Regions from separate parts of the Desulfosarcina sp. genome, predicted to be linked through region 1. Evidence: riboswitches for the same ligand, from Rfam matches in the RefSeq annotation. Region 1 holds a riboswitch; the other holds the start of a gene.
What was found. A riboswitch is a leader RNA that binds a small molecule or an ion and turns the genes downstream of it on or off. The one in region 1 is predicted to bind cobalamin.
Positions count from the first base shown of each region.

Region 2: linked by a shared signal. The riboswitch ahead of ACZCED_RS08485 (FecCD family ABC transporter permease) and the one ahead of ACZCED_RS20625 (sirohydrochlorin cobaltochelatase) in region 1 are both predicted to bind cobalamin.

Region 1 is NZ_JBUOIV010000060.1:24,863-32,063, forward strand. It holds gene ACZCED_RS20620 (aldo/keto reductase) at 187-1,287, shown strand; gene ACZCED_RS20625 (sirohydrochlorin cobaltochelatase) at 1,415-2,299, opposite strand; cobalamin riboswitch at 2,604-2,792, opposite strand; gene ACZCED_RS20630 (alpha/beta hydrolase) at 2,925-3,749, opposite strand; gene ACZCED_RS20635 (LysE family translocator) at 3,792-4,397, opposite strand; gene ACZCED_RS20640 (helix-turn-helix domain-containing protein) at 4,498-5,052, shown strand; gene ACZCED_RS20645 (2-dehydropantoate 2-reductase) at 5,173-6,117, shown strand; gene msrB (peptide-methionine (R)-S-oxide reductase MsrB) at 6,441-7,201, shown strand, end outside.
Region 2 is NZ_JBUOIV010000013.1:9,344-16,544, reverse strand. It holds gene ACZCED_RS08505 (precorrin-8X methylmutase) at 1-532, opposite strand, end outside; gene ACZCED_RS08500 (cobyrinate a,c-diamide synthase) at 519-1,913, opposite strand; gene ACZCED_RS08495 (ABC transporter substrate-binding protein) at 1,962-2,825, opposite strand; gene ACZCED_RS08490 (ABC transporter ATP-binding protein) at 2,915-3,691, opposite strand; gene ACZCED_RS08485 (FecCD family ABC transporter permease) at 3,694-4,758, opposite strand; cobalamin riboswitch at 4,978-5,181, opposite strand; gene ACZCED_RS08480 (HDOD domain-containing protein) at 5,513-6,850, shown strand; gene selA (L-seryl-tRNA(Sec) selenium transferase) at 7,018-7,201, shown strand, end outside.

The DNA of each region.
Region 1 (7,201 bases):
CGTAATATGGCCGGTTCGGTCGATCGAGAGGAGATTATTCGCATGTCCGGGAAAAAGAGGAAAATTTCAAGAAGGGCTTTTATCAGAACCGCCGGGGCAGGTAGTATAGGCGCAGCGCTCGTGCCCTTTAGCGCATTGAGGCAGGCCCACGCGAATGCTTCCGCGTCGGTGCCTCGCGAAAGGGTGGTGCCCACACGGCCATTCGGGAAAACGGGCGTCGATGTCTCCATGCTTTCGCTGGGCGGCGTCTTGAGAGGTGATGACCAGATCCTATTCAAGTTGGCCTTTAAAATGGGCGTGACCTATTGGGATACAGCGGATTCATACGGTTGGGGCAAAAACGAAACCGCCATCGGAAACTACTTTGAGAATTTTCCCGAGCACCGCAAGCAGGTCTTCCTGGTGACTAAATCGGCGACATCGGACCCGAAGAAACTGACCGAAAAATTAAATGCGTCCCTTGAAAAAATGAATACGTCCTACGTCGATATGTATTTCATCCACTACGTCAGCGATGTGAAAAATGAATTGACCGATGCGGTCAAAACGTGGGCTGAAAAGGCGAAAGCGCAAGGGAAGATAAGGCTGTTTGGGTTCAGTGCCCATAAAAATATGGAACCCAGCATGCTGGCGGCAGCCAGACTGGGATGGATCGATGGAATCATGATGAGTTACAACTACCGGCTGATGGCAAAGAATGAAATGAAGAAAGCGGTCGATGCCTGCGTGAAGGCGGGAATAGGTTTGACCGCCATGAAAACGCAGGCGGCTTTTACGGCGAACTTTTATGCCGCCATCGGATCCGAGACCGATGATTCCCTGAAGATGACCGAGAACTTTTTAAAACAGGGATATACCGCCGAGCAGGCCAAACTCAAGGCTGTGTGGGAAAATCCCCATATTGCCAGCATCTGCTCGGCAATGCCGAACCTGACGATCCTGCAGGCCAATGTCGATGCGGCTCTGGATCGACGGCAATTGTCTGAAGGCGACAAGCAGCGCATGAAACGATATGCGCAACGAACGGCTCCCGGCTACTGCGCCGGTTGTGCCGCAATCTGCGAATCCCGGATCGACCCGGACCTTCCGATCAGCGATATCATGCGCGCTTCCATGTACGCCAACAGCTATAACGATCGAAGAAAAGCCTCGCGTTTATTCAGCCGGCTGCCGAAAGACCTGAAGGTGAAAATTCTCAAGGCCGACTTCAGCATGGCGGAGAAAAAATGTCCGCAACGGATACCCATCGGTCTCGTGGTGAAAAATGCCTGTGAGGACCTGGCTTAGCCGACGCGTATAACTAAAAGAACCTTTTTTGTTTCGGTTTCATCGATCAGCAATCGGCGTGCTAATTCTCCAATCCGGGAATGAATTAAAAAGAAAATCAGTTTTCCGACATTTACCGATTTGATGGCTATCGGAAATGACTGAGTGGCCCGCGGATATGATCCACCCATATGTCCACGAACTCATCAAATTCCGCAGTTCCCTTGAGGACAGGAACGCATTCAATGCCAGCCTTTGTAAGAATTGATTTCCAAGAGTCTTCTTCATCGCCGGCCATGTCGTTTTTGGCATGGTCGCCGGCAACCGACATGAACGGCATCAGATAGGTTTTTTTAATCTTTTTTTTCAGCATCAGTTCCTTGACCAGATCGACTTCTGGGTATCCTTCAACAGTGCCCACAAAGATGTTGGGGTCCTTGAGCTGCAGCTGGAACATCAGTGCGGCGTAAAAAGCGTTGGATGGGTGGTGTGTGCCGTGTCCCATGAGCACGATGGCTTCATTTTCTTTCCGCTCTTTCGGGATGGTTGCCAAAATGGCGTCCACCGTGCGCACCATGTCTTCCTGGCTGGCCATGAGGGGATAGCCAAGAATCACTTTCTGGAAGCCGCCCAAGCTTTTAAAGGCCCCCACCGTTTTCCGTAAATCGTGATATTCTGCACCGCCAATAGTGTGCAGGGATTGGACGGCCACATGGGTAAATTTCTCATCCACCATTTTGGCCAGAGCAACCTCGGGAGAGTCCAGATGTTTACCCTGCTTGGCCAATTTCTCGCGGATGATGTGCGACGTATATGCCCAGCGAACAGGGATGTCGGGATAGGCGGCTTTAACTTTGTTATCAATATTTTCAAAAGAGACCTGGGCGGATGCTTCACTCGACCCGAAGGCAACCAAAAGAATACCCACCTTTTTAATCGCCTGATTGCCATGGCCGGCAGAGGCAAGGCCATTTGTAGAAATTACAACGCATAGCAGAAGCATCACTATCCCCACGCTTGTTTTTGTTCTCACCTTAATCCTCCTTGTTAATGGTCAATGTCGAATGCCCCTATCTGATCTGCGCAACCCGATGATCAGGATCCGCGAATGCAGCGGCATCGCCTGCGCGCATGACAAATCGGCCGGATGAAATTGAAATTCATAACACGGATAAAGCGATGAAGGACTAACTGCCCAGAAACCCTCCGTCGCTTTATCCGTGCGGGTGCGGCATTCACCGGCATAAAAAAGCCCTTCATGCGGACATTGGCATGAAGGGCTGCACCCAGCTTTCTTGGCCCTATCGCTATATTACCGGACCCCTTCCATCGGGGGATTGGCGGCATTTAACAAGGCAGGTCTTCTGGCTCTCGGATCATCCTACTCTCTGCGCCTTCCCGTTTCGATGATGCACAAAACAGTGGCATCTGCAGATTTCGTCCCCGATTACAGCGGCGGGACCGCTCCCGATTCCAACGGGATTTCCTATCAAGCCCTTCCGGGCACCTTTGATAGAATGCCATATCCAAACGGATCGTTTTTGTCAAATGCTAAAAACTATTTTTCCGAGATGGTTGTCCGGTAAGTAACTATCCAAGCCAAGAGATACTGCTGCATGTATACGGTGGATCGCTTTTGCTGAACCTTTGTCGCGATTTCAATCGGATACCAACGGTTTTAAAAAACCAGAGATGTCTTTCCAGTAGGTTTCCCATTGCGGCGGGCAGTCGCTGTGCCCGCAATCGTAAAGTATCACTTCGGCACGTGGAATTTGTCTCTTAATCTCCAAGGCGTGGTTAACAGGAACCACTTTGTCCCGATTGCCGTGGATGATTAAAAGTGGACCCGGGTAGGTCAATAATGCCGAAACGGTGTCGTAATTGTCCGAAAGGAGTATGTCCGGCGCACCATGGGCCATCGCCTTAATGGACGTGAATGTTGATTCGACGATGATGGCGGCCGGCTGGCGATGCCGGGAAAGCTCACTCAGGACGCTCCCACCCAATGAACGGCCATGGAATACGATACGGTTGGCGTCCACGACCGGCAGTGATACCAGATGGTCATAGAATCGCCTGTAATCGGAGGCAATGCGTTCCCGGCTGGGCGTTCCGGCGCTTCTTCCGTATCCGCGATATTCGCCTAAAAGCACGCTGTAGCCCATGCGTTGATACATCTGCGCCCGCTTCAAGTAAAAGTCGATCAGCTCTCGATTGCCGTGGGCCATCAGCACCCCTGGCCCCGGTTGGGATGCATCGACCCCGTTGCCCTCAAATAGCCACCCTTCCACTTCACCCTGGTCCGTTTTCAGCCAGAACCGCTTCAAATGAGTTGAATCGTCCGGAAACGAGGGTGCCGACTGAATGTTATGTGGCTGAAACACCAATCGGCGAACGGGATGGATGCAGGCGGTTATTCCACCGATGAAAAGCAGCAACAGGGCGGGCAATAATTTGGGGATGGATTGTAAGATGCTTTTCATAGTTGTCGTTTTTCTTCTCGCAACCGCCAATTTCAAAAAAATTTACCAAAAGGTTGCTACGCCTGAGAGTTCGATGGCCGTGTATATGAGCAGGAATGATAACATCGTGTTTACGACGCTTCTGACCCGATCATTTTCCAATTTGTTTTTGATGGTGGCACCCGCTAAAACCCACAACGACGTGGCGGTAAATGCGATCAATGCGAATGCAACGGCAAACAAGGAAAGGTAATCCAACCGGTTCGAGATCGTGGCAAGAAATGTCGAATACAGCGTCAAACCATAAATAAAGACCTTTGGATTGAAAAGCTGCAGCATAAATCCTTGGATGAATGCCGTTGCTGTCCCCTCGGGTTCGACAAATGAATAGTTGGCGCGCAACAGGCCTGTGGCGAGCCATAAAATGTAACCGGCACCAATCCACCGTAAATATCGTTCTGCAGCCGGTATGATCGTCAGCAAGGCACTGGAAAGGTAGGCACAGGCAATCATGATGACGAAGAACCCGGAAGCAATCCCAAAAAGGTAGTTAACTGATTTCCGGTAGCCGACCCTCACTCCCATGGAGGCACTGGAAATATTGTTGGGCCCGGGGGTAAAGGTCGTTATCACCACGAACGACATGAGCGGTGCAAGTTCGAGGTTCACCAAACACCTCTTGTATTAGGAGAAAAAATGACGTATTATTTAACACATATTTAATCGTTATATAAACTTAAAAACAATATATTGTCAATATGTATGCTATATGGATCCATCGATCGATTTAATTGCTGCGAACCTCCGGACGATAAGAGACAACAGAAGCCTGAGCCTCGATCAGTTGTCCGAACTTACCGGTGTCAGTAAAAGCATGCTGCGGCAGATTGAAACCGGCAAGTCCAGCCCGACTATCGCGACGATATGGAAAATCGCCAACGGGTTGCACGTATCCTTTTCCACATTGCTCAGCAAGCCGATCGTTCAGGCCGAAGTGAGATCGTTCGCTGGGGAGAAACCCCTGACGGCGGCATCTGAACATTATCGCCTCTATCCCTTAATACCCTTCGAGCCCCAGCAGCCTTTTGAAACCTATTACGTTGAAATTGACCCGGGCACCGTTTTCTCGGGGGAACCCCATCAGGGAAATGTCTATGAATATGTATTTGTTACCAAAGGAAGGCTTCAAATTTCCGTAGACGGTAACGATTTTGAGGTAAAGGAAAACGAATTCCTTAAATTTCAGGCCAATTGTCCACACCAGTATACGTGCATCGGTAAAAAACCGGCTTCGGCCATCATGCAGATCAGCTATCTTTCCTAACTTTTCCCGGGTTTCGATGAAAAGGACGGCCAGATGTATTGAGGCATCGAATGGCTTATTGGTCAGGGCAGAATTTCTTTTAAAAAATGTTTTTCCGGAGATTTCTTCAGGGAGGTGGTCATGCGCATTGCCATATTTGGAGCCGGCGGCGCTGGAGGTTATTTCGGTGCACGCCTGGCCCGGTCCGGAGAGGAAGTGACCTTCATCGCCCGTGGAAACCACCTTGAAGCCATGCGCGAGCACGGATTGCGTGTGGATAGCGTTTCAGGCGACTTTGTGGTGGACCCTGTTCAGGCAACCGACGATCCGGCCCAGGTAGGGACCGTGGATATGGTGCTTCTCGGGGTAAAGGCCATGCAGGTAGCAACGGTATTGCAGGCATTGCGCCCTTTAGTCGGACCTGAAACCACCATCGTTCCCCTGCAGAACGGTGTTGAGGCGGCCGGTCAGATAGCCGACGAATTCGGTGCCAAGCATGTCGTGGGCGGTTTGGCGAAGATCATCAGCTTCAAGGTCGACGCCGGGCACATTCGCCATGCCGGGGCGGACCCTTACATCGCCATTGGAGAATTGGACAAACGGCCCAGCGAGCGCACAGAACGATTGCGTCAGGTTTTCGTAAGATCCGGTATCGCCGTGGATGTCCCTTCGGATATTGAAGCCGCCCTGTGGCAAAAGTTTTTATTTGTTGTCTCCTGGGGTGGGGTTGGAGCGATAACTGATGCGCCAATCGGCGTCATCCGCAGCCTGCCTGAAACACGCCGGATGTTGGAGCAGTCCATGGCCGAGGTGTTGGCGGTGGCCCAGGCAAAGCGAATCGCGATAAAGAAGGATACCATAAAACAGACGATGGCGTTTATGGACACGCTACCCCAACATGGAACGACGTCACTGCACCGGGATATCGCAGACGGGAAGCCATCTGAACTGGACTTTTGGAACGGTGCCGTTGTCCGCTTAGGACGGGAAGCGGGCGTGGCAACACCGTTGAACGCATTCATTTACAACAGCCTGTTGCCAAGGGAATTACGTGCACAGGGAAAACTGGCTTTCCCTGAAGGATGATCAGGCCGGAATAAAAAAAGGATTGGCATGCTGGCGCCATAAACAAACTGCAATAAGCAAGGGCCGCTTTACGACCTTTCAGAACAAACAGCGTGTGTTGTCCGTTAAAGCGGATAAGCATGATTCACCGTTCAGGCCTGGATCAGGACACCCGATCCCCAATGCGTCAATTCCCAAATCCTAAATTTCCATAATCCCCCCATTCCCCTCTCCCTTGAAAATCTTTACCTAATCTTTACTTTAACATTACACTGCCCTTAACCGGGTGTCTTATTGTCTGTCCATGAACATGTTGAAACGGACGGACAAACAGGAGGTGTGAAATGAAACATACAACGATTGCAGCATTGGTTCTGATCCTGGTCTTTTTCGGTTACCAGCAGGTCAGAAGCATGGATGATAAAACGGAGAAACCCATGGATAAAATGGTTGAGAACGCACGGTCGGCGGTATTTGCCGGCGGGTGCTTCTGGTGCACGGAATCGGATTTCGAAAAAGTTGACGGCGTGATCGAAGCCGTGTCGGGCTATACCGGCGGCCATGTCGACAACCCCACCTACAAGCAGGTCTCTGCCGGCGGCACCGGGCACGTGGAAGCCATCAAAGTGGTCTACGATCCGGCCAAAATCTCCTACAGCCAGTTGCTGGATGTGCTCTGGCGCCACATCGATCCCACCGATGCCGGCGGCCAGTTTGTCGATCGGGGCGATCAGTACCGCAGCGCCATATTTTATGCTACCGACGAGGAGCGCCAGGTAGCCGAAGCCTCGAAGAAAGCGCTGGCCGAATCCGGCCGCTTCGACCGGCCGGTCGTGACCGACATTCTCCCTTTGGGTACCTTTTACGAGGCCGAAGACTACCATCAGGACTACTACAAGAAAAATTCCCTTCGCTACAACTGGTATCGATCGGGCTCCGGACGAGACCAGTTCCTGGAGGCGGCCTGGACCGGGGAGGATATGCAAATGGAGAAGAAGATGTCTTCCAAAATGATGGACGGCGAAAACAAGGTTTCGAGTTTCGAGATCCCCACGGATGAACAGCTCAGACGGACTCTCACCCCGCTGCAGTATCAAGTTGCCCG
Region 2 (7,201 bases), on a different contig from region 1:
CATGGGGGACATCGCATTGCAGCAAAAGGGCCTTGGATTCGGCGGCGTTGACGAACCCCACCGGCAACCCCACCACCAGGGCCGGCTGAACGGCACCCTGTTCCATGAGTTCGATCAGTCGCAGCAGGGCTGTGGGGGCGTTGCCCACCACGTAAATGCCACCGGCAAGCTCCGCTGCAGCCACGTCCACGGCCGCCTTGGCCCGTGTGATGCCTTTGCGCGCGGCGGTTTCGGCCACCCGTTCATCGGACATGTAGCATTTGACCGTACCGCCGAACCGGACCAGATCACGCTGGCGGATACCCGCACGGGCCATGTTGGTGTCGGTAATGATGGCGCATCCGCTGCGGATGGCCGCTACGCCGGCCGCAACGGCCTGCGGGTGAAAACGGATCATCTGCTGCCACTCAAAATCGGCGCTGGTATGAATCACCCGGCGCACCACCGGCCACTGATCCGCTGAAAAGCCATGGGCGCCGGCCTCGCTGTCGATCATTTGAAAACTCAACTGCTCGATCTCATTGGGTTTCATGAACGGTTCCTTTATTTTTATTTTTTACGGCAGCCCATCGCCTGCAAGCGTTCACGAAATGCCTGGCAGCCGACGGGCAGCTTCCGAAATGCAGGTGGATATAACTGCCCAGGGTCTGGTTGGCCATAAAACCCTCGGCCGCTTTTTCCATGCCGGCACGATCGGTCATCCGGTAGATCCCGGTCAGGTCTTTCGTTTCACTGCTGATGGTGGAATAGTGGAATTCATGCCCGCGCATGACCTGACCGGCCGGTCCCAGCAGCGTGGGCATCGACTGGGTGACCTCCCGGTATCCCAACGCCTTGAGCCGGGCCAGCATGCGCGTGGCCAAGGGCAGGCAGCCGGTCATCGAGAAGGCATTGCCATCGATATCGCCCATCTCCCGGCACAGGTACATGAATCCGCCGCATTCACCGTAAATCGGCATATTCATCCGACTCACCTGCCGGATCTCCTGGAGCAGCAGCCGGTTGCCGGCCAGCACACCGGCATGCAGTTCCGGATATCCCCCTCCAAAATAAAGACCGTCCAGTCCTTCCGGCAGCCGGTTGTCCGTCAGGGGGGAGAAAAAAACCAGCTGGGCACCGGCTGCCTCCAACAGCTCCAGATTCTCCGGGTAGTAGAAGCAAAAGGCGGCGTCCCGGGCCACGCCGATACGCACGCCGGCCACTTGCGTCTCGATTCCGGGAGGCGACGCATTCTCCTGAAGATCAAGATCCGGCAGCCCCTGAAGCAAGGCATCGAGATCCAGCTGCTTTTCAATCAGGGCCGCCAGGAGTCCGCGGTCAGCTTCAGACAGGTCATGGTCCTCCCGGGTCACCAGCCCCAGGTGCCGCTCGGGAATGGCAATGGCTTCATCACGCATCAGGCCGCCCAGCACCGGCATGCGCACGTGGCCGTCCATGGCCGCTTTCAGGTAGTCCAGATGGCGGTCGCTGCCCAGGTGATTGAAGCACACACCGGCAAAGGAGAGCGCATCATCAAAGCCTTCGAATCCCTGCACCAGGGCGGCTGCACTGCGGGCCATGGAGCGTGCCCCCACCACCAGCACCACCGGCAGGCCCAGCCACTTGGCCATCTGGGCGGTGGAGCCCGCCTCACTGCGTCCGTCATAACCGTCGTACAGGCCCATCACCCCCTCCACGACGGCGATGTCGGCACCGACGGTGTGCCTGGCGAACGTTTTCAGGTTATACGCCTGCGAAAGCATCCACCCGTCCAGGTTGCGGCTGGCCCGACCGGTGACCCGGCTGTGATGGCCGGGATCGATGAAATCCGGCCCCACCTTGAACGGCGCAACTTTATACCCCCGGGCAGTGAGCGCGGCCATCAGACCCAGCGTGATGGTGGTTTTACCGGCCCCGCTGTGGGTGCCGGCGATGACGATGCCTTTGATATCATCCTCCTGAAAGATTGCTTGCTTATGGTGTCAGTCACTCATGCCGGCCATTGCCAGGATGGTCCGGCCCGCCGCACAGTATACGTCAGGATAGAGCAGGCAGCCGATCCGGTATATTCCTTTGAGCAGCCCCAAGGTCGGACGCGAGACGACGGTCTCGTCCACCAGGTAAACCTGTCCCGCCTTGACGGCCTTGATGGCGCCGAATCCCGGTTCAGCCATGATCGCCTCCACGGAGACCTGGTTCATGGCGCCCTGTTGGGAAAGGAAAACATCGATTTCGGCGGCATGGGAGAGCAGCCGCTCCTTTCCGTATACCGCGATATTGTTTTTTTCGCGCACCGGGGCATCGCCGGCCACATTGATGCCGCCCGCCGTTTCCAGGGCAAAAATGGCCATGGCCTGGGGCGTGAACGTTTTCATTTTTCGGTGGATGGCCTCGAAGTAAACCCGCTGAGGCTGGTCCACCTGCGCGGACAGCCGACGGAAGTCCGCCACCGCCGCCTGAAAGGCGCGATGCATGCCATCGGCTTGCGCGTCCCTTCCCGTTAACCGGCCCAACAGCCGCCAGTATGCCGCCAGATGGTCCACGGTGGAAGGCTGCACCGACACCACCTGGATTCCACTCTGTTTCAACCGCTGCACCAACCGGGGATACCCGCGGTCGATCATGGGCCGGATCAGGACCAGGTCCGGACGGGCGGCCAAAAACCGCTCCGGGTCGTCGTGATAGGAAAATATCTGCTTTCCTGCAGCTCCGGTCAGATCGGCCGACTGGCCATCGATGCCGATGAGCCGGTCGGCCGCACCCATCGCCAGTAAATTCTCTGTATGGGCGCCATAAAGAGAGATGATGCGTTCATAGGGGGCATGGTCCCGCACGGTTTCATCCATCGGAAAATCATCGGCAAGACCGGAGCTGCCCCAAAACAGCCATGCGATCAGAAGGCTGTAGATGGTCTGTTTTGTTATCAATCCCTCAATCAGCATCTTTTGTATCGGACCTGAAGCCGTCCGGTAAAATCGTCCAGCGCAACCCGGGCCTGAACGTCGAACACCCGTTCCAGGTTTTGCGGAGTGAACACCTCAGCCGTGGGGCCGGCAGCAACCACCCGGCCCCCTTTGACCATAATGATTTCCTGGCTGTATGCCGATGCCAGATTCAGGTCCTGAAACACGGCGATCACCGTCCGCCGCTCATTCTGAACCAGCCCGGACACTCGGTCGAGCAGCGTCAGGGTATGGCGGACGTCCAGATTGGCCGTGGCCTCGTCCAGCACCAGCACCGGGGTGTCCTGGGCCAGCGCCCGTGCAAAGATCACCCGCTGTCGCTCGCCCCCGCTCAACGACGTGATGGGCCGATCCTTGAATGCCATCACATCGCAGTCGGCCATGGTCCGGGCCACCCGGTCCAGGTCTTCGGCGGATGGTGCGCCGAATCGGGGCGTATGGGGGTACCGCCCCATGAAAACCACTTCTTCGACCGTAAAGGGAAAATTGACTGCGTAGTCCTGGGGCACCAGCGCAATCTGTCTGGCCAGTTCCCGCCTGCCGTATTCGCCCAAAGGCCTGCCCGCGTAGTGGATGTGGCCTTGATGGGGCGTGATGTGCCGGCAGATCAGGTCGAGCAGCGTGGTCTTGCCGCAGCCGTTGGGACCGACGATGCCGATAAAACGGCCGGCAGGCAGTTCCAGGTCCAGACCCTCGAACAGGGCCTTGCCCGGGTGGGCGAAACCGATGCCGCAAAGTGCAAAGCCCACGCTTAGAATCCCCTCCCGCCGGTCTGGCGTTTTCGAAACAGGTAGCAGAAAAAGGGACCGCCGATCAGCGCCGTGAGCACCCCGATGGGGATTTCATGGGGCAAAACGGCCCGGGTCACCGTATCGGCGCACAAGAGCAGGAACGCTCCGCTGAAAAGGGACAGGGGCAGCAGGCGACGGTTGTCCGGCCCGACCAGGGCACGCATCATGTGGGGCACCAGCAGCCCGACGAATCCGATAATGCCCGAAACGGACACGCAGGCTGACGCCACCATCGAGGCCGTAACCAGAAGGATCCAGGGAACCCGGTGGGCATCCACGCCCAACGATGCGGCAGCCCGCCGGCCCAGGCACAGCAGGTTCAGATCGCGGGCGTAGAAGACGAAGACCAACAGCCCGACCAGAAGAAAGGTGCCGGAAAGGCCCACATCGATCCAGGTTTTCGACGCGAAGCTGCCCATGAGCCAGAAAATGATCACCGACACCTGCTCATCGGCCACGAACTTCAGGAAACTGATGCCGGCGGAAAGAATGGCCGCGACAATGATTCCCGAAAGGATCAGGTTGTTGGCATTGGCGCCGCCGGCCGACGAGGAGAGGTAGACCACCAGCATCAACGTGGCGGTGGCACCGATGAATGCGCACACGGGCACACTGTAGATTCCCGCCACGGTCAGGTTCAGCAAAAGCGCCAGGGCGGCACCGAAGGCGGCGCCGGCAGAGACCCCCAAGGTGTATGGATCGGCCAGGGGGTTGAGCAGGATACCCTGGAAAACCACGCCGCACAGGGCCAGCCCGCCGCCCACGGCTGCGGCGGTGAGGATGCGCGGCAGGCGAACCTCCATGACGACGACCCTCGTCAACTCGTCCACGTCGGCGATCAGGCCCGCGTTTCCTGTCAGGCTGCCGCCCACCACCCGCAGCACATCCACCCAGGCAATCTTCATATATCCCATGCCGGCCGACAGGCTGATGGCCACTGCCAGGGCCAGGGCCAGCAGGCCGGCCATGAGAAGGCTGTGATTCTGCAGTCGGTGGTGAGACGTGGTGGACGAGGCATCAGGCATGGTCGTTTTAGCTTTCTACCGGTTGTTTCTCCCTGCACCCGGTTTCCAGGCCGCAACGGGAGGCTCGTTTATCTTCAATGACGGGTCTGCCGGCAACGGGCGGTCAGATCGACTTCCAAAACAAAAACCCTTCAAACCTGTCCACCGGTTCGAAGGGTTGCACCCATTTTACTTGGCCCTCAACGTATGAATGGCCGAGAACGCTTTTCCAAGAAGGCTCTCCGGCACAAAGGCAAGGCAGGTCTTCTGGCTTCCCCAGACCCGTTGGGCGCCTTCCCACACCGGTTTCCCGGAACAGTGGCATATGGCCCGACGGATTCCTTCCATCCAGATGAAAGAAACGAGGGTTACAGCGGCGGGACCGCTCCCGGTTTTCACGGGATTCCCTATTAAGCGAAACGCACCTTGCGTCTCCGCTTGTAGGTCAAATCCCCTGGCCTGTCAATGCATAAGGACCGCGCTGAAAAATAATTGCGCAGGCTCGGGCCGGGTATGGATGCGCTGAACAGGCCATGGCACCCGCCCATTCCCATATCCGCTGTTTACGGTGTCGGCCGATCCTTTCGCACCGTGTTGGCGCGCCATATTGACCGGATATTCCTTGGATGGAAAAAGGTGATCCTGTGGTTGAAAACAACATGATAATGATGGTATGTCTTACGGTTAGAAATTGATCCCTCCCCGCGGCAACCCGCGGGGAACACGCACGGTTTAGCGGTTCAAACAAAGGGAAGGCATCCCTACGATGGGGGTCTTGAAAAAATATCATGTGGCCTCCGGATCTTTCGAGGTCGGTCATGCGCAGCCCCGTCTGCTTCAGGCATTCTTAGGCACCTGCGTAGGGGTGGCCGTATTCGATGCCAGCGCCGGTGTCGGGGGGCTGAACCACCTGCTGCTGCCCGAGCCGGTCGGCTCCTGGAGCATGGACCAGCCGGAAAAATATGCCACCACCAGCATGCCATTGTTTTTGAAGCAATTGCTGGACATGGGGGCCACCCGTGAAAACATGCAGGCGGTGATTGCCGGCGGTGCCCTGGTGGGCCCATTGACCCCCCAGGACATGAACCTCGACATCGGCGGGAGAACCGCGGAAAAAACCGTGGCGGCACTGGAGACCGAAGGCATTACCGTGGCTCGATCGGAAACCGGTGGGTTTTTCACCTGCGGTATCGAACTCGACATGCAGCGCTGGAAATGCCGCATTCGGCCTGCCGGATTCGACGCGCCGGATATCAAGGCCGGCGAACCGTCACCGGCCCTGTCGGACGTCCGGCAGGCCATCGAAACCATCCGGCCGATCCCCCAGGTGGCCCTGAAAGTGCTGCGCATCATCGAGGACGGCACTTACGATATCGACAAGGTCTCCGGAGAGGTTAAAAAAGACCAGGTCATCAGCGCCAGAACCATTCAGTTGTGCAATTCAGCCTTGTTCACCAAACGCCATGACGTGGTCTCCCTAGACCATGCACTGGTCTTTCTCGGCCAGGAACTGTTCATCAAACTGGTTATCTCCGCGGCCGTGCAAAGCTATTACAGCCAGAGCGGTAATGGCTACAGCCTGTGCAAGGGCGGCCTTTACCACCACGCTGTCGGAACCGCCATGATCGCCGAGAAAATTGCCGGCATGACCGGAAAAGCCTTGCCCGGCGTCGCTTACACGGCCGGGCTGCTGCACGATATCGGCAAGGTGGTGCTGGACCAGTATATCACCGGCGCCTATCCGATGCTCTACCGTGAATTTCAGGACCGCCAGTCCGAAATCATCGATGTGGAGACCCGGGTCCTGGGCATGGACCACACGCGGGTGGGCGAAATACTGGCAAAAAATTGGTCCCTGCCCGCCTCCCTCGCCAATGCCATCCGATTTCACCATCGGCCCGAGGAGAACCCCAACAACGATCCCCTGACCACCATCGTCTACCTGGGGGATCTGCTCATGTCCCGATTTCACAGCGGTCTCGAACTTGAGCGCATGGGTACGGATCGCATCGCCGACCACCTGTCACAACTCGGTTTGTCCACCGGGCAGTTATGCGATCTCGTGGACCTGATTCCGGAAAAAGTCTTTGAACCGGCCATGGAAACGACGTAGGCCAATAATCCCAAGGACATTGAAACGCTCATGCCCAATGGCAAGACAATGCAACATTCGATGGGAAAGCGCCTTTTACGGCCCATCGCCATATGATGCAACCCGGTGCTCGGACGGGTTGGCCCAACGCCATCCTCCTTACCGCAGCCAACCGACCCGAAACCTGTATGAAAGTCACGTCCATGGATGAAAACCGACAGGCCCTTTTGAAACTGCTCCCCGGAGTGGACCGCATCCTGGAGTGTGGAGCAGACCAAGGGCGCTTTGAACAGATTCCCAAATCGGTGTTGATTCCGTCCATCCGAGCTGCCATCGATGCCCTGCGGGAACGGATTATCGAATCGGATGCCC